DNA from 3 places in the Novosphingobium sp. BL-A-41-Hi4B-X5A genome. Region 3 is predicted to be linked to each of the others. Evidence: predicted binding sites of a transcription regulator. Region 3 holds the regulator's gene; each other region holds the start of a gene.

Region 1 (6,352 bases), 660 kb from region 3:
GAGCTTGACGCGCTGCGCCTCGCCGCCCGACAGCGTCGTCGCCTGCTGGCCGACCTTGACGTAGCCCAGGCCCACTTCGTTGAGCATGTGCATCCGGTCCCGGATCGGGGGGACGGCCTTGAAGAACTCCTCGGCGTCCTCGATCGTCATGTCGAGCACGTCGGCGATGGAGTGGCCCTTGAACTTCACCTCGAGCGTTTCGCGGTTGTAGCGCTTGCCGTCGCACTCCTCGCACGTCACGTAGACGTCGGGCAGGAAGTGCATCTCGATCTTGATCAGGCCATCGCCCTGGCACTTCTCGCAGCGGCCGCCCTTGACGTTGAAGCTGAAGCGGCCGGCCTTGTAGCCGCGCGCGGCGCTCTCCGGGAGGCCGGCGAACCAGTCACGGATCAGGGTGAAGGCGCCGGTGTAGGTGGCGGGGTTGGACCTGGGGGTGCGGCCGATGGGCGACTGGTCGATCTCGATCACCTTGTCGCAGTTCTCAAGCCCGGTGACCTTGTCGTGCGCGCCGGCGATCACCCGCGCGCCATTGAGCGTGCGGGCGGCGACGGCGTGGAGCGTGTCGATGGTGAAGCTCGACTTGCCCGAGCCGGAAACGCCGGTGACGCAGGTGAAGGTGCCGAGCGGGATCTTCGCGCTGACGTTCTGGAGGTTGTTGGCGCGCGCGCCCTCGACGCTGATGAACAGGCCGTTGCCGGGGCGGCGCTTGGCCGGGACTTCGATGCGGCGGGCGCCGGTGAGGTACTGGCCGGTGAGGCTGTTGGGGTTGCCCAGAATGTCGTCGAGCGTGCCCTGCGCGACGATCTCGCCGCCGTGGACGCCCGCGCCGGGGCCGAGATCGACGACGTGGTCGGCGGTGCGGATGGCGTCCTCGTCATGCTCGACCACGATCACGGTGTTGCCGAGATCGCGCAGGCGCTTGAGCGTTTCGAGCAAGCGGTCGTTGTCGCGCTGGTGGAGGCCGATGCTCGGTTCGTCGAGCACGTAGAGCACGCCGGAGAGGCCCGAGCCGATCTGGCTGGCGAGGCGGATGCGTTGGCTCTCGCCGCCGGAGAGGGTGCCGGAAGTGCGATCGAGGTTGAGGTAATCGAGGCCGACATTATTGAGGAAGCCGAGACGCTCGTTGATTTCCTTGAGGATGGCGCGGGCGATCTGGCTCTGCTGGCTGGTGAGCTGGCTGTCGAGATTGGCGTACCATTCGACCGCGGCGGCGACGGAGAGGCGGGTGATGGAGGAGATATCGCGGCCCGCGACCTTGACCGACAGCGCCTCGGGCTTGAGGCGCTTGCCCTCGCAAGTCTCGCACGGTTGCGCGGTCTGGAACTTGCCGAGTTCCTCGCGCATCCACGCAGATTCGGTCTGCAGCATGCGGCGGTTGAGGTTGCCGATCACGCCTTCGAAGGCCTTGTTGACGGTGTAGGACTTCTTGCCGTCGATGAAGGTCAGGGGCACGGCCTTGCCGGCGGTGCCATAGAGAATGACGATCTTGACCTCGGCCGGAAGCGCGTCCCACGGCGTATCGAGGCTGAAGCCGAAATGCGCGGCGAGGCTGGCGAGGACCTGCATGTAATAGGGCGACGGCGGGTTGCTCTTGGCCCAGGGGACGACCGCGCCCTGCTTCAAGGAGAGGTTCTCGTTCGGGACGACGAGCTGGGGATCGAACAGGAGCTTTTCGCCGAGGCCATCGCAGGCGGGGCACGCGCCCTGGGGGGCGTTGAACGAGAACAGGCGCGGTTCGATGGACTCGATGGTGAAGCCGCTGACGGGGCAGGCGAACTTTTCGGAGAAGACGATGCGGTTGGCGGGCAGGCCCGTCTTCTTCATCGCTCCCGTCTTGCCCTTGGCGTCCGCTTCCTCTTCGCGGCCGGGGACGACGCCATCGGCGAGATCGACGTAGGCGAGGCCGTCGGCCAGCTTGAGCGCCTGTTCGAAGCTGTCGGCCAGGCGGGTCTGGATGCCGTCACGCACGGCGATGCGGTCCACCACAACCTCGATGTCGTGCTTCAATTTCTTGTCGAGCGCCGGGGCATCCTCGATCGGCATGATCTCGCCGTTGATGCGGACGCGGGTGTAGCCGGCCTTCTGCCATTCGGCGAGTTCGCGGCGGTATTCGCCCTTGCGACCGCGCACGACCGGGGCGAGCAGGTAGGCGCGGGTGCCCTCGGGCAGGGCCATGACGCGATCGACCATCTGGCTGACGGTCTGTGCGCTGATCGGCTCGCCAGTCGCAGGGCTGTAGGGGATGCCGATGCGCGCCCAGAGCAGGCGCATGTAGTCGTACACCTCGGTGACCGTTGCCACGGTGGAGCGCGGGTTGCGGCTGGTGGTCTTCTGCTCGATCGAAATGGCGGGTGAGAGGCCGTCGATATGTTCGACATCGGGCTTCTGCATCATCTCAAGGAACTGGCGCGCGTAGGCCGACAGCGATTCCACGTAGCGGCGCTGGCCCTCGGCATAGATCGTGTCGAAGGCGAGGCTGGACTTGCCCGAGCCGGACAGGCCGGTGATGACGATCAGGCTGTCGCGCGGGAGATCGACGTCGATCCCCTTGAGGTTGTGTTCACGGGCGCCGCGGACGGAAATGGTGGTCAAGGACATGCGCGGCGGTGTTCCATATTTGTTCGGGTTTCGCAAGGGATTCGGGCACGGGAGAAGGCCCGGCGATCCTGGCCATGTGGGGAGCGGGAGGACGCGGTGCAATATGGGCTTTGGGGGAGCCGCCCTGCCCCGCCCCCACGGTGCCGCGATGAACCGCGCGAGCGCTGCGACCGGCTGCAAACGGTTCGGCGCAAGGTGGATTGTGGCAATGCGCGCGCAAGGCGATCAAGGCCGCAGAACATGAGGGTCAAGGCAATGGACGTACGGACGATGTGCAGCGCGCTGGCGCTTGGGGTTGTGGCCTTGCCGGGCGTGGCGCTGGCGGATGATCCCTATGACCCGCAGATGCGCACGCAGGCGGCACGCGAACGCGACCGCGCGATCATCCGCAAATTGAACCAGCAGGAACTCGCCCGCGTGCGCGAACGCGATGCCCGCTATGCGAAAGACTGGGCCGCGTGGCGCGAGCATGACGCCCGCAATGGCCGTTCAGGACGCGACGCCGACCGCGCCTATGCGCAAGCCCAGGACGATTACGAGCAGCGCATGGCCGAATGGCGCCGCGCGGTGGCGGCGTGCCGGGCGGGGCGCTACGAATACTGCGCGCGGTGAGCGTGGCTCGAGGCGTTCACGGCACGAGTTTGCCCACGACTACCCCCTGCGCCGACAGCACCGGATTGAAGCCGGACGAATCCTTGAAGTGAACGTCTGTGATGCGGAACTGGAACTGTCCGCCCAGTTCAACGCCATCCGGCCCATAAAAGAGCCCGGACATGGAGCCCACCTTCGCGTTGTTCTGAGAAAGATCCGACAGGAAGCTGCGGCCTGAAGCGAAGCCGCTTGTAAAGAGTATGGGATCGTATGCCAGTGATTGCCCGGAGGTGCGATTGATCAAGATCGGCAACATCGAGCCTTCGAAGGTGCTGGCATCAAAGTTCACGAGAAACGTGGCTGCCCCCCTCAAATCCTTCCGGACCTGAGGGCTTAGCCCGGCCATGGCATCGCCATATATCTGGGCATTGTAGGTTGCCTTGCCGTTCCGGGGGCTGTCGAGGATGGTAGGACCGGTAACGCCCATCACCGCGAAATACGATTGTTCGATCGTGCCCGCCCCGGACGCTATGGTCTTCAAGAAATTGCCGAAGGTCGTATAGGACAGCTTGATATCGGGATTGGCGCCACCGGGATTGAACAGCTTGAGCTGCTCTGTCCCATCAGCGACAATCTTGCGGTATATTGTGTAGCGCGCGTCAGACTCGGCCGAAACAATGTCCTTTGCAGCGAGGCTGACCTGTTCCGACGAGCCGGGCTTGTAGGTGTATGAGCCGTCTGCAACGCGGAACTGCACTTTGGCGCCCTGTGTCTCGAACAGCACATCGTAGGGAAGGTCTGGTATGAACCGGTAGAGTTCGGCTGTCGGTCCGGCTTTGCCAATCATGAAGCCGGCGAAAGCGGCGCGGCTGTCAGGCGACTGCCCGTAGAAAGTGGCCCCGACTTCGTTGCCGCTCGGGCCATAAAATGCGCCCTCCCATTTCGCTGAAACACCGCCGAGGGTGAAGTCGCCATCAAAGCTGCTTGATCCGGAACTGATGCGCGAACTACCGGCCCATTCGGGACCTTCCTGATCGGCATTATCGTAGACACGCGTCTGGCGAGCCAGCCCCTGCGTCCGGATCTGTCCTGTCGCAAAGTCAACAACGACGACGCCGGATCCCCTGAGCCGGTACGCCGTATCCGTGACCAGCGTGCCGAACAGGAAAGTGCCGAAAAGCGCCTTGCCGGTCGTCGGCACTTGCGATGGGAGCGATGGGTAGCCGTAAGTGAAGGCCAGATCGGTGGCAGACACCTGGCCAGAACCGTTTATCAGTTTCTCGTAGAGGCCGCCGCCAACATAACTGCAGCAAGTTCCGCCGGAGTTGCTTGTCAGGAACAGGCTTTCCGATGTGTTGCCCGTCTCCTTGCGAAACTCGACCTGACGAAGCCCGGAAGCGATCACATCCGATCGCGCGAAGGACTGGTTTACTCCGTCCCCAGAGATGCGATAGCCGCCGGTTGCTCCGTCGTATGAGATAGAAAGGGGCGTCTTGGCCGCGCTGGCCTGAGTAGTCTGGCCCGTGTCCGAACTCACCACGGTCTGCAACTTCGCCGCAACATTAGCGAACGATTCCGAAACCTTGAGATCGTTCAACGAGGTGTTTGCAGGCGTGGGCGTAGGGGTGGGTGTCGGGGTTGGGGCAGGCGTTGGCGTGGGTGTAGGCGTCGGCGTGGGTGTGGGTGTCGGAACCGGCGTTGGCGTGCTGCTCACACCGCCGCCACTACCGCCGCCGCACGAGGCCAGCAGGAGGGCAAGTGTCGTGGTGGCCGTTGCGGCGAAAATCTTGCGGTTCACGGTTGCCCCAGTTTCTGGTCCGAATCCCTGTATTCGAACACCAATTCGGATGAAGAAATAGCCGGAAGCGATGATAATCGCGAACGTCTATTTGGCTCAAATATGTGATCTTTGTCACATTCTCAAAGGCTTGTTGAGATGGAAACGGGGCCAAAGAACAAATGCCCACCCCCTGCCCCTCCCGCCTGCGGGAGGGGGAAGTGGTCGCGCTCAGTTCTTCTTGCCGAAGAGGGCGCCCTGGACGCTGAGCGTGGTGTCGGTGGTGCCGTTGAGGAAGAAGGTGTAGCCGGCCTCGACCCCGCGCGGGCCGAAGAAGGCACCGCTGAACGCGCCCGATGCGTTGCTTCCCGACAGCGTGCCGGTGAAGCCCGGGCCGGAACTGCTGATCGTGCCGGTGCCGTCGTAGTTGCCGATCTGGGTCACCGTCGAACTGCCGGGCAGCTTTCCGGCAAGGGCGAGGCTGGTGTTGACCGAATTGCTGCCGAAGTTGGCCGAGAACGTGCCGGTGGACTCTCCGAACAGGACATAGGGTTGCCCGTTCCTGGCCGCGAGCCCTACGACTTGCGTGGAATAGGTGGCGCTGCCGCTGCGCGGAACGTCGGACGCCTGCGTGGGCACGCCGCCGACCAGACCGTAGCTCCGTTCTGCGCCCGGCTGGAAATGCGTCCAGTTTCCGAGCAGGGTATGGCTGAGCTTGACGCCGTTCACGCTGGGACTGGAGATGGACAGGACATCGAGGTTGCCGTTGCCGCTGGGCTTCTGCCAGGTGACCGTGGTATCGTTCTCCTGGGTCACGTTGGCCGGGGTGAATTCGACGACAAGGCCGCTGCCGTTGTTGAGATTATAGGTATCGGTCGCCGCGAAATACTTGATCTCCACGCCCTGGCCGAAAGCAAGCGTGCTTTCGTTCCTGAGTTCCGGGCCGACGGGTACACCGGTGATACCGCCCGACTGGAAGGTCTGGTCGCCGGTCAATTCAGCGAGCGTCTTGTAGGTGACCGGCGGAGGCGTGGATGCCATGCCGCCGCCATCGCCGCCACCGCATGAGGCCAGCAGGGTTGCGAGCGAAAGCGTGACGGTAGCGTTGCGCAGCGTTGTGATCATGTTGCCCTCTGTTGCTGCCCGAATCTCCATTCCGGGCAACCTGATGACAAGAACTAGAAGCAAACCCTTACGGGTGCGAACGTAAAGGCGGGGCAAACATGTGATTTTGATCACAATCCCTGCGTGCGCAAAGGTGCATGATGGTCATGCTGGGCCGAATTTCGTCGGTAAACTACGTGACTTTGTCGAAACCATACAATCGCGCGTGACGAAACTTTGCTAGGGCCTGCTAACCAAAGTTAGGGTTTCAGGGCCACCAAG
Region 2 (6,352 bases), 1.2 Mb from region 3:
AGGCGATGGTGAGCGCTTCGTCCAGCGTCACGCCTGCTTCTCCCGTCCCATCGACGACTTCCGCCGCAAGAATGCGATACCGCTCGCCCTCAAGCTCGAAGAACGCCCCCGGCGCAGGCGCAAACGCCCGCACCTGCCGCTCCACGTCCACCGCATCGCGCGCGAAGTCCAGCCGGCTCTCCGCCTTGTCGATCTTGTGCGCATAAGCGACGCCCTCCTCCGGCTGCACCACGGGAGTATAAGCCGCAAGGTCAGCCAGCACCTCCACCATCAGAGCGGCGCCTTTCTCGGCAAGCTCCGAAGTCAACTCCCCCGCCGTCTTGCCACTCACCGGCGTCTCAACCTTGGCCAGCATCGGCCCGGTATCGAGCCCGCGCTCCATCTGCATGATGGTGACGCCCGTCGTCTTATCCCCTGCAAGGATCGCCCGCTGCACCGGGGCAGCCCCGCGCCAGCGCGGCAGGATCGAGCCGTGCACGTTCAGGCACCCCAGCCGCGGCGCATCCAGCACCGCTTGCGGCAGGATCAGCCCATAGGCCGCGACCACCGCCACATCAGCCTCCAGCGCCATAAGGGCGGCCTGCTCATCGGCGCCCTTCAGCGAAACCGGCGTGCGCACCTCGATGCCATGCGCGTCTGCCGCCAGATGCACCGGCGAGGGTTGCAGCTTCTTGCCCCGCCCGGCCGGACGCGGCGGCTGGCTATAGGCAGCAACCACCTCGTGCCCCGCTTTCACCAGCGCTTCCAGCGTCGGCACCGCGAAATCGGGCGTCCCCATGAAGATGATGCGCATAAGCTGTCTGCAAGGCCTTCCGTTTGTCGCCCCCGGCCCTATCTGTGCTGCCATGGCATCGCAAGAGATCGAGGCACTTTCCGGCGCATTGGCGCGCCTTCCCGGGCTCGGCCCGCGCTCGGCCCGCCGCGCCGTGCTGTGGCTGATCAAGCGGCGCGAGACGGCCCTGCCCCAGTTGCTCAACGCATTGACGCAAGTGCAGGAACTGCTGGTCGAATGCGAGGTGTGCGGCAATGTCGACACCACCAACCCCTGCGGCATCTGCACCGATCCGCGCCGCGACCAGCGTTCGATCTGCGTGGTCGAGGAAGTGGCCGACCTCTGGGCGCTGGACCGTGCGCGCCTATTCACCGGCAAGTACCACGTTCTGGGCGGCAAGCTCTCGGCCTTGGAAGGTGTGCGCCCGGAGGACCTGACCATCGGCCAGCTGCTCGATCGCGTGGCCCAAGGCGGGATCGACGAAATCGTCCTCGCCATGAACGCCACGCTCGAAGGCCAGACGACCGCGCACTACATCGCCGAACGGCTGGAAGACGCACCGGTCCGCGTGACGCAGCTCGCACACGGCCTGCCGGTGGGTGGAGAGCTCGATTATCTCGACGAGGGCACCTTGGCGCAAGCCTTGCGGGCGAGGCGGCCCGTGGCTTAGGACCCCACCCCGGAATGGAAACCGCCCTGTCACCTCCCCTCCCGCAGGCGGGAGGGGCCGGGGGTGGGCACTGGCGCAACGCCTGCGCACCGCACTTGCGAGTCCGGCCCACATTCCTTATCTGCCCCCCATGGCCATTCGCGAAATCATCGAAGTCCCCGACCCGCGCCTCAAGCAGGTCTCCGTCCCCGTCGAAAAGTTCGACGACGAGCTCAAGACGCTGGTCGAAGACATGTTCGAGACGATGTACGATGCCCCCGGCATCGGCCTTGCCGCGATTCAGGTGGGCGTGCCGCTGCGCGTTCTGGTGATCGATCTTCAGCCCGATGATCCCGATGCCGAACCCGTCGCCTGCGATCACGATGGCTACCACCATCACCACCAGCCGACCAAGAAGGAACCGCGGGTCTTCATCAACCCCGAGATCCTCGATCCGTCCGAAGAGCACAGCCTCTATCAGGAAGGCTGCCTCTCGGTGCCCGAAATCTACGCCGAGGTTGAACGCCCCGCCCGCATCCGCGCGCGCTGGCAGGACCTCGAGGGGAACACCCATGAAGAGGACTTGGACGGCCTGATGGCCACGTGCCTCCAACACGAGATGGACCACCTCGAAGGCATCCTGTTCATCGACCACCTTTCCCGCCTCAAGCGCAACATGGCGCTCAAGAAGCTCGAGAAGCTGCGCAAGGTCGCCTGACGCGATGAGGCCGCGTTATGCGGCCTCATGCACCTCACGATCCAAATCTTCCAGCGCCCGACGGCAATCGTCCGCGCATTCCCGGCACATCTGCGCGCAGCGGCGGCAATGGGCATGGTCGTGCTTCGCGCATTCCGCCTCGCAGATCTCGCAGGCCTTGATGCACACGGCAAGCTGCGCCCTGATCAGCTCGCGGTTCGAGCCGGTGCGGCGTATCGCGATCCGGCTGGTCGCCGCACAGACGTCAGAGCAATCGAGGCAAGTGCGGATGCACTGGTCCATGTCCATCGCCTCGGCAAGGCAGGCATCTGCGCACGAATTGCAGATAGCCGAGCAATACATCGCATGCTTCACAGCCAACCCCAGCGAGGGGTTGTAGTTACCGGTGACCTGCGGGTGTTCTGAAATCATCTTTTCGATCGACATGAGCGCTCTCCTTCGTTCGCAAGGACTTAGCGGGACGCGCGCCTTTCCGTTCCGCGCCCCGTCCTGCCTGTGGAACACGCCGGCTGAATTGGTTGCGCTAATCTGCCGGGCGCGATAGGTTCCCATTTCGTTCCTGCTGGAGAATTTCGTGGAATCTGCCCTGTTCGTCATCGTAGCGCTTGTAATCGGGCTGGGCCTCGGCTGGTTCTTTGGCTCCCGCCCTGTCGCCGAATGGCGCGCCCGGCATGACAGCCGCGATGCCGAAGCCAAGGCGCACGAAGGCCGGGTCAAGGAAATGACGGTCGATCTCGCGGCGACGGCAGAGCGCTCCAAGGCTTTGGAAGCCAGCCTTGCCGAGTTGCAGGACGTTCGCCGCCAACGCGATGAACTTGCTCCTGCCCTCGCCGCTGCCCGCCAGCGCGCAACCGATGCCGATCAGGTCCGCGCCGAACTGGCGCAAGTCCGTGCCGAGCGCGAAGCCTTACGCGCCGACCTCGAACGCATGAAGGCCGATGCCGAGAACTTTGCAGAGCAAAAGCGCCTGCTGATCGAAGCACAGGAAGCGCTGCGCAAGGAATTCGAGAACGCCGGCAACAAGGTGCTCGAAAAGGCCCAGGAAACCTTCCTCGCCCGCGCCCAGGCCCGCTTCGAGGAGAGCGAGAAGACCAGCGCCGAACGCCTGAAGTCCCTCCTCGCCCCGGTCGACCAGCGGCTGCGCAGCTACGAGGAGCAGGTGCAGAGCCTTGAGAAGCAGCGCGTGGACTCGTTCGGCCAATTGACCGGCCTCATCCAGTCGATGCGTGATGGGCAGGAAGCCGTCCGCGCCGCCGCTGCGCAGCTCGGCAACTCCTTGCGCAATGGCCCCAAGACGCGGGGGCGCTGGGGCGAACTGCAGTTGCGCAACGTGCTGGAACAGTGCGGCCTGTCCGAACACACTGATTTCATTACCGAGCATTCGGTCAACACCGAGGAAGGCCGCCTGCGCCCCGATGCGATCGTGCGCGTGCCCGGCAACAAGCTGCTGGTCATCGACGCCAAGGTTTCGCTTAACGCCTATCAGGATGCGTTCGAGGCAGAGGACGACGATACCCGCAAGATCGCTCTCAACGCCCACGTCCAGTCGATGCGCAACCACATCCAGACACTGGGCGCAAAGTCCTACCAGTCGCAGTTCGAGGAAGCGCCGGACTACGTGCTGATGTTCGTCCCCGGCGAACACTTCATCGCCGCCGCGCTGGAGCGCGACCCGACGCTGTGGGACTTCGCCTTCGAGCGGCGCGTGCTGCTCGCCAGCCCGACCAACCTCGTCGCCATCGCCCGCACCGTGGCGCAAGTCTGGCGGCAGGATGGCCTGGCTCGCGAAGCGCGCGAGATCGGCAAGATGGGCGGCGAACTTTATGACCGTCTTGCCGTCGCCGCCGAGCACCTCAAGCGCGTGGGCAGCGGGCTCGACAGTGCGGTGAGCAACTACAACAAGTTCGTCGGCAGCTTCGAACGCAACGTCCTGTCCGCAGGCCGTCGCCTCAAGGACAAGCACATCGAAATCGGCAAGCGCGAGCTGGAAGAAGTCCCCCTCGTCGAATCCGCTCCACGCTATGCCGAGGCAGAACCGGCAGCGCTCTCGGCAATTGCCAACGACGATGGAGACGTGGCGGCAGAATGACCCACAGGCTCGCCCGGCTCCTTTTGGCCACTGCCGCGCTTGCGGCTCTGGCCGGGTGCGGAAGCGGGAGCGAGCCTGATGCGTCGCCAGGCGCGAGTGCCTCCTCCCCAATCCCGCAACCGTCCCCACGGGCTTCGGAGGTCGTAGCAGAGCCTGAACCTGAAGCTAGCGAGCCCGCCACCCCCGCGCCTACTTCGGTGAAGGAAGCCCGCTACGCGCCGCGGGACGAGTGCCAGAAGCAGCCAGGCTGGCCTGCGTTCCACAAGGCCGTGGTCGCCGCGATCCGGAAGCGGGACGCGCAAGCACTATCCAAGCTCGCCGCCCCCGATATCGCGCTCGATTATGGCGGCGGCAATGGCCCTGCCGAACTGGTCAAGCGCCTCGATGACCCCGACACGAAGCTGTGGCAGGAGCTCGACGCGATCCTGCCGCTCGGCTGCGCCGTGCAAGGCGGGCTCGCCGCCATGCCGTGGGTCTTCTGGAACGTGCCGGAAGACATCGACAGCTACAGTGCCATGCTGGTGCTCGGCGACGACACGCCCCTGCTCGACAAACCCCTCGATAAGCCCGGCGGCAAACCCTCAGCGCAGGCAGGCTGGACGATTGTCGGCATCGATCCGATGGATTTCGACAGTGAAGCCAAGGCGATCCGCGTCACCACCCATGATGGCACCAAGGGCTGGATCGAAACGCGCAAGCTTCGCAGCCTGCTGGACTATCGCCTGATTGCCGAACCCAAGCAGGGTCAGTGGCAGATCACCGCCTTCATCGCCGGGGATTGATCAACCCGCGGTAAGTTCCAGATCTAGCGCATGACCGCCGGACACCAGCCGCATCGTCCGCCCGCGCCGCTCGATCTGGGGCGCAGCAGAGAGCAGCGCATTGACCGCCTTTTCCTGCTGCCACACCGGGCCCTCGCAGAACATCCGCGTCGCCATCAACGGCCCTGCGACCAGCCGGACGCCATCGACGCGATAGTCACCGCCGATCCCGTTGCAGCCGACGTTGGCACTCAGCCGCTCGTCCTCGAATTTCAGCGAAGCCTTCTCCGGCACCACCGGCGCCGCCCCATCGACGCGCAGGATGGTCCACTCTGTCCCGGACAACCCAGCGCTGCCCGAAGGCGCAGTGGCGCAACCGGCCATGAGCGAGGCCGAAACCGCAAGAAGAGCAAGAGTCGAACGCATGAGGCGACCATGCGCCCGCGCGACTGAGCGTGCGATTAACCGGTTGGTACGTGGTTATTCAGGCAGGCTGGCAAGCACTTCGTAGGCCAGCACCGCGCCTGCCACCGCCGCGTTGAGACTATCAGCGCGACCCTTCATCGGCATGGTCACGCGCAAGTCGCAGGCCATCTCGTAATCTTCGGGCAGCCCGCGTGATTCATTGCCGACCATCACGAAGCATGGGCTGGCGTAGGGCGCTCCGCGATAGGACACGGCCTCGCGCAAGCTGGCCGCCACCAGCTGCCCCTCGCCCTGACGCAGCCAGCCGAGAAATTCATCCCACCGCGCCTGCGCCAGCCGCTCGGTAAAGATCGCGCCCATGCTGGCGCGCACCGCCTCGACCGAGAACGGATCCACGCAATCGTCGATCAGGATCAACCCGCCTGCACCCACCGCATCAGCCGTGCGCAGCATCGTGCCAAGATTGCCGGGATCGCGCATGGCATGCGCTACCAACCAGATCGGCGCAGAATTGCGATCGATCAGGCCGATCGAAGTGTCCCACTCGGCAAACACCCCCGCCACCGCCTGCGGGTTCTCCTTGCCGGTAACCTTGGCCAGGATATCCAGCGGCAGTTCGATCACCTCGCCCCCGGCGCGGGTGACATCCGCCTCTAGCTCGTCGAGCAGCGGATGCCCCTCGCGCCCTTGCGCCATCAGCAGGATTTCCGGCAGCCGCCCGCCCTCGCGCGCGTCGGTCAGCAGGCGCAGCCCTTCGGCCAGGAACTTGCGCTCGCGCCGCCGGTGCTTCTTCTCCCGCAAACTGCGGACGAACTTTACCGTCGGATTGGAATAGCCGGTGATGATCTTGCGGGTCATGCCGCTGCCATGGGGCAGTGCAGCCATTGCGGCAAGAGGATCAATCCTCTCCGAAGCCGTCCTTGATCAGCCCGGTCAG
Region 3 (6,352 bases):
ATCGCAAGGTCGGATCGTGATACGACACTGCGCAGCCTGCAGAGGTCGCTGGCCGAGCACGTCCGCGCCCGGTTGGGCGGATCTTCAGGGACAATCGCCGCCGCATTTGCCAGCGGAGACCGCGGGGCGATCGCGACTGCTGATGAAGACGCCATGCGCGATGCGGGCCTGACGCACCTCCTGTCGATCAGCGGCCTGCATGTCAGCGCCCTGGTCGGGGCCGTTTACTGGCTGGTCGCGCGCCTGCTCGCGCTTGTTCCCTGGGTCGCACTCAGGATTCGGGTGCCTCTCGCGGCCGCCTTTGCAGGCGCCCTCGCAGGACTTGGCTATACCTTGCTGACCGGGGCGGAAGTGCCCACCATCCGGTCGTGCATCGGGGCATTGCTTGTTCTTGGCGCGCTGGCCTTGGGACGCGATCCCCTGTCGATGCGCATGGTGGCCGTGGGCGGCTTTATTGTCATGCTGTTCTGGCCCGATGCGGTCCTCGGCCCCAGCTTCCAGATGAGCTTTGCCGCCGTGATCGCGATCATCGCCTTTCATTCGGCAGGCCCCGTTCGCTCGTTCCTTGCCGGTGAACACCACGGGCCGGTCGTCCGCGCCGCTCGTAGCCTGATGATGTTGCTGGCCACCGGTGTGGTCATCGAACTCGCGCTCATGCCGATAGGCCTGTTCCATTTCCATCGCGCTGGCGTCTATGGCTCGCTCGCCAATGTCATCGCCATTCCGCTGACCACTTTCGTGACCATGCCACTGATAGGCATGGCCCTGCTGCTTGATCTGACGGGGCTTGGCGGACCGGTGTGGTGGCTTGTCGGCAAGTCGCTCGATCTGCTCCTGGCGCTGGCACACTTCGTGGCGTCGCAACCCGGAGCCGTCACGGCAATGCCTCCGTTCGAAGCGTGGAGCTACGTTCTGTTTGTCGGCGGCATGCTGTGGCTTGCGCTCTGGGCGGGCAAGGTGCGCCTTCTTGGCGTCCTGCCGGCCGGACTCGCGGTGACGGCCATGGTGCTGACCCCCACGCCCGATCTGCTGATCACGGGCGATGGACACCATGTCGGGATCGCAAACGAAGGTCCGGACCTGATTGTCCTGCGCATTGGCCGGGGCGATTACATGCGGGACAACCTGCTCGAACTGGCCGGTATGGAGGGCAACCTCCGCCGCCTTGATGAATGGCCAGGCGCCCGCTGCAATGACGATTTCTGCGCGGCCGTCGTGCAACGGGGCGATCGGCGCTTCACGCTCCTGATGGCCCGCAGCCGCAATTACATTGACGACATGGCACTTGCCGCAGCCTGCGAGCGGGCCGACATCGTCATCGCCGATCGACGCCTTCCTGCATCGTGCCGCCCCCGCATGCTCAAGGCAGATCGGTCCTACCTTGCCCAAACGGGCGGCATATCCGTTGATCTTGCCTCAGGCCGAACTCGCACCGTTGCGGAAACGCAAGGCCAGCATGGATGGTATCGCTGGCCGGAGCCCCATTTACGATCCCATGACATGCAACGCCGCGATGCCATTCGCACAGCGCCGGGATGGCAGAACTTAGTTGGAGAGGCACCGGCGCCGTCGGCTCAAGAGCGATAGGCATGGTCAATGCCGACCCGGGATTCATCGCGCACCGAGGCGTCTGATTTCCGCCGATCCTGAGAGTGGAGGATAGGGAGTTCGTCGTTCCGTCCGCAAGCGCCGGAAGCAGAACTGACGCTGCCGCGGAGGCTGCCTCAATCACACTGGGAGAGGCTGGCCGGGCGAGCCTGAGCGTCGACCGGCCAAATTCATCAGGGCAGGTCCCAGCGTACCGAACCTGAATAGCTTCCCACCGTCGGCATGCCGTCGCTGCCAAGCGCCGGGACGAACCGTGCTCGCGCGCTGACCTTCATGCATGTGGCGGCATCAAGGTCTGGCGATCCGCTCGAACTGGTTATCTCGCACCCCGTCACGCGCCCATCCACACCGATCGAAAGACGAAAACGGGTCAATCCTTCCCGTTCTTCCCTGATCGCGGCGGAGGGATAGTCGCGGTCCGAGACCCAGGAACCTGGCGATACCTTTGGCGATGCCGTGCGCACGGCGAAGCTGGGCGAGGGAGAAGGGCGAGGTTCGGGCAGGATGCCGGGAGCAGGTTCGACCGGCGTGATCGGCGTGATCTCGATATCGCGGACCGTGCTTGAAGGATCGGCGGGCGTGATGGCAATATCGGGACGTGGGGCAACCAGCGAACGGTTGTCCGGCTTGGGCGAGGGCTTCACGTCAGGGGGCGGAACAACCGGGGTTACCTTGACCTCTTCGTCTTCCCATTGCTTGGCGGGAAGACGGTCGGTCAGGATTGTGACCATGCTGTTGGCGAAACCTGAAGCGATCGCCCAGATCGCCACGCCATGAAGCAGTCCGACCGCGATGAAGGTCTGTGTCTGCCTGCGTCTCGTATTTTCGATTGCATAAGCCATTGGCAACACCTCTTCCGTTGCCGACGCCCCATGTTCTGGCGGGCCGTCCCGGAAAGGGGCGCCCCGTAGCGGGGCATTCGGTAACGGTGGATACTATACCTCTGCGGGGAGTAGCTCCAGAGAAATCTCAACCAAATCGATTGATATTTGCCATAACACGCTCTGACGGAAAAGGCCGCCGCGCAATTTCTGCGCGGCGGCCTTGCAATTCCAACGCAGGTCTGCCGAACAGGCAGAGCGCTGCTTGAACCGTCGTCAGTGATAGCGCCGCAGCAAACCCGCCAGCTTGCCCTGTACCGCAACCTCTTCGGGGCGATAGAACTGAGGATCGTACGCCGCGTTGGCGGGATCAAGGCGGATCATGCCCTTTTCACGATGCAGGTACTTGAGAGTCGCCTCTTCACCCCGCACCAGCGCAACGACGATCTCGCCATCACGGGCCACATCGGTCTTGCGGACCAGCGCGTAGTCTCCATCGAAGATGCCAGCTTCAACCATCGAGTCGCCAGAGACTTCAAGCGCATAGTGCTCACCAGCGCCGAGCAGGGCGGCAGGGACAGGCAACGTCGCTGCTGTTTCCATTGCCTCGATCGGCACACCTGCCGCGATCTTGCCGTGCAGTGGCAGTTCGATGACGTCGTTGGCAGGCGCCGGCGACGCCGCCTTGGCTGCAGTGCGGAGCGGTGTAATCACGGAATTGGTGTTTGCCGCTTCGCGCGCCGCCGCCGGCTTGCTTGCTGCACTGTCAGGCTGCTTCAGAACTTCGAGAGCGCGGGCGCGATTGGGCAGGCGGCGGATGAAGCCACGCTCTTCCAAGGCAGAGATCAGGCGGTGAACGCCAGACTTCGACTTGAGATCGAGCGCTTCCTTCATTTCCTCGAACGAGGGGGAGATCCCCGAACCCTCCAGGCGAGTCTGGATGAAGGTGAGCAGTTCGTGCTGCTTGCGCGTCAACATCGGCGGCCACTCCGCATTGCGCAGCTTCAAAGCAAAGCCGCTGATCTTTCATGGACCGGGGCGGGATGTTCCACACCGGCGAACGAATGCGGAACGGATAAGCAACCTTCAACGACTCGTCAAGCAATTCCGCCATTTTCGAGCAGGTAGACCGGAACATCCATTCCAGCTTGTCTGGCCTCCGCGCCTGCTTCCCGCACAACCAGCGCGTTTGCCCGCGAAAGCGGCGAGAGTGCTCCGGAATCCTGGAGCGGGTCGAGCCTGACCGACGCACCGTCCCAGACCGCGCGCAGGAACTCCATCCTGCTTCCGCCCCGTGCCAGCGGCTGCGCAAGCCTGGCTGGAATGGCTTTCGGCAAAGGCGCGCTGGCCCCGAGCATCGCCCGCAGCAGGGGGAGCATGAACAGGTAGGCCGTGACGAAGGCGGAGGCAGGATTGCCGGGCAGGCCGAGAATGATCTGTTCCCCGCGCGTGGCTACCAGCAGCGGCTTGCCCGGCTTGATGCCGACCCGCCAGAAGTCGATCGATGCGCCAACCGCTTCGAGCGCAGGGCGAACGAGGTCATGATCCCCCACCGACGCCCCGCCGCTGGTGACGATGATGTCGGAAGTGTCGGCTGCATCCAGCGCGCGAACCAGTTCATCGAGTTCATCCGCCACCGGACCGGCATGGCGAATCTGGACCGGCAGGGAAGCGGCCATCGCGCAAAGCATCGGGCCATTGCTGGCGGGAAGCTGGTGCAGGTCAGGCAGGTGGCCCGGAGGCACCAGCTCGTCGCCACTGTCGATGACGGTCAGGCTGACGCGGCGGCGCACGGGGAGATGGCTGTGGCCGCCGGCAATGGTGAGCGCGATCTGTGCAGGGCCGATGCGAGTGCCGGCAGCGATCAGGGTCTCTTGCGAACTGAAGTCCATGCCGGCGGGGCGCACATGGCGCGAAGGTGGCTGCGGTGGCTCGCCGGTCAGGCGCAGCTCGGCGCCCTCGCGGGCGCTGTCTTCCTGAAGCAGCACCATGTCCGCGCCTGAGGGCAGCATTGCCCCGGTGCTGATGCGGGTGGCTTCACCGGGGCCGACCTGCCCGGAGAAGGGGTGTCCGGCCGCGCTCTCGCCGATCACGCGCCATGGCCCCGGAAGATCGGCGCTGCGCAGGGCATAGCCGTCCATCGCCGACAGGGCTGCTGCTGGCTGCGTGCGCCGGGCGTGGAGGTCCTCGGCGAGGTAGTGGCCGAGGCATTCGGTGACCGAGCGATGCTCGACGGGCAGCGAAGGGGCCAGCGCGAGCAACCGGCTCTGCGCTTCGGCGAGCGGAAGGGGCGGCGCTTTCATTCCGGAGCGCGCCAGGTTCCGGACTTGCCGCCGCGCTTCTCGATCAGGCGGACGCTTTCGATCACCATGCCTTTGTCGAGGGCCTTTGCCATGTCGTAGATCGTCAGCAGCGCAAGGCTCACGGCGGTCAGCGCTTCCATCTCGACGCCGGTGCGGCCGCTGAGCGAGGCGGTTGCGGTGCATTCAATGCCGTCGGCTGCGAAAGCGAAGTCGACGTTGACGGCATCGAGCGCAAGCGGGTGGCACAGCGGGATCAAGTCGCCGGTCTTCTTCGCCGCCATGATCCCGGCAATGCGGGCGGGGCCGAGTACGTCGCCCTTTGGTGCATTGCCGCTGCGGATCGCTTCGAGCGTGGCGGCCGACATGCGGATCAAGCCCCGCGCAATCGCCACGCGATGCGTCTCGGTCTTGCCGCCGACGTCGACCATGCGGGCGGTGCCGGACGAATCGAGATGGGAAAGATCGTTCATCGTTCTCCCTGGAATCCTGAATGGGGGTTTACGGGGTTTACACTGTCCAGAGAGAACTGCGGAAAGGGGTTTCGGGCGTAGCTGTGGCGCGGTTTTGCGGGGCGTTCAAGGTGCTTTGCGGGCGAGTGCAACCATGGCGAAATCACGCAGTGTAGGAAAGCATTTCGATCCGATGTGGTGGCTTGTTGGGAAATCATTAGGCTTCATCCGCAATAGTCATTGGATGATTACTGAAGTGACCAAGAAGCGCGTGGCCATCATGATTGATGGAGAAAATTTGCCAGCGAGCGTTTTGCCGAAGATCGAGAGAGTTGCAATGGCGCTCGGCGATATTCAGGTGCGCCGGGTCTACGGAAACTTTGCTTCTGGCGCGCATTCTGAATGGATAGTCCACGCTCAAAACCATCCACTAGACGTGAGGCAGGTGACGCCCTCGAAGCATGGCAAAAATGCAACGGACATAACCTTGGCCGTAGAGGCGGTTGAAATCATGCTGCGCAAGGGGTTCGAGTGCTTGTGCATCGCGTCTGGAGACCGCGACTTCCAGCCTCTGGTCAGTTTTATCCGCTCAGAGGGCCGTGAGGTTCACGGTTTCGGCAGTGATGCTGCGGACCAGAAGCTGCGGAATAGTTGCACAAAATATCATGTTGTTCTTGCAGCAAGTAAGTCATCTGCGAATTCTTCAAAGGTTGGAACCAAGGTCAAAGCGACGCCCACCAAGCCAGAAGAAGCCCGCAATTTGCCAAGAACAGACGACGCGCACTGGTCCAAAGTCCGTGAAGCGCTGAGCGCGATCGCAAAGCAGCGGGAATGGGTCCCATTACCTGAACTCGCAACCGTTCTGGGCCAAGCGAAGCTGCAACCTGCTACATTCGGATCGAAAAGCTGGTTGCAGGTTTTCAAGAAGGACAGCCGCTTCGTCGTGGAAAAGATTGCGGGCTCAACGCAATCGCAGATTCGGATCGCGGCCTGACGTCTCTTGCCGCCCAGCCAGCGCTCGCTATTGTCCCGAGTGTCAATAACGGGAGCGATGGATGCGGAAGCGCTGGGTTTTGGTGGGGGCGGCGTTGCTGGCGGGGGGCGCCGGGTTTGCCTCGCTCGACAAGGAAACGCGCGGGATCCTGCTGGCTTTGCCGACCAATGCCGACGT

What was found. The regulator LexA, encoded in region 3, represses DNA repair genes until DNA is damaged. The targets are predictions, from matches to a motif close to GTTCCNCNCTTGTTCT.
Region 1: a site for LexA is predicted at 2,609-2,624, ahead of uvrA (excinuclease ABC subunit UvrA). Genes of this name have one in related genera too.
Region 2: a site for LexA is predicted at 2,684-2,699, ahead of ACZ1JY_RS08630 (DNA recombination protein RmuC). Genes of this name have one in related genera too.

The regions. Positions count from the first base shown of each region.
Region 1 covers NZ_CM145500.1:1,265,150-1,271,501, forward strand. Annotated here, with positions in the region: gene uvrA (excinuclease ABC subunit UvrA) at 1-2,598, opposite strand, end outside; gene ACZ1JY_RS05810 (hypothetical protein) at 2,839-3,210, shown strand; gene ACZ1JY_RS05815 (transferrin-binding protein-like solute binding protein) at 3,227-4,786, opposite strand; gene ACZ1JY_RS05820 (HupA family protein) at 5,198-6,091, opposite strand.
Region 2 covers NZ_CM145500.1:1,797,409-1,803,760, forward strand. Annotated here, with positions in the region: gene fmt (methionyl-tRNA formyltransferase) at 1-793, opposite strand, end outside; gene recR (recombination mediator RecR) at 846-1,442, shown strand; gene def (peptide deformylase) at 1,573-2,139, shown strand; gene ACZ1JY_RS08625 (four-helix bundle copper-binding protein) at 2,155-2,565, opposite strand; gene ACZ1JY_RS08630 (DNA recombination protein RmuC) at 2,714-4,228, shown strand; gene ACZ1JY_RS08635 (hypothetical protein) at 4,426-5,010, shown strand; gene ACZ1JY_RS08640 (META domain-containing protein) at 5,011-5,415, opposite strand; gene ACZ1JY_RS08645 (TrmH family RNA methyltransferase) at 5,470-6,273, opposite strand; gene ACZ1JY_RS08650 (HPr family phosphocarrier protein) at 6,314-6,352, opposite strand, start outside.
Region 3 covers NZ_CM145500.1:608,957-615,308, forward strand. Annotated here, with positions in the region: gene ACZ1JY_RS02775 (ComEC/Rec2 family competence protein) at 1-1,587, shown strand, start outside; gene ACZ1JY_RS02780 (energy transducer TonB) at 1,782-2,450, opposite strand; gene lexA (transcriptional repressor LexA) at 2,706-3,407, opposite strand; gene ACZ1JY_RS02790 (molybdopterin molybdotransferase MoeA) at 3,527-4,732, opposite strand; gene moaC (cyclic pyranopterin monophosphate synthase MoaC) at 4,729-5,202, opposite strand; gene ACZ1JY_RS02800 (NYN domain-containing protein) at 5,336-6,175, shown strand; gene ACZ1JY_RS02805 (serine hydrolase domain-containing protein) at 6,237-6,352, shown strand, end outside.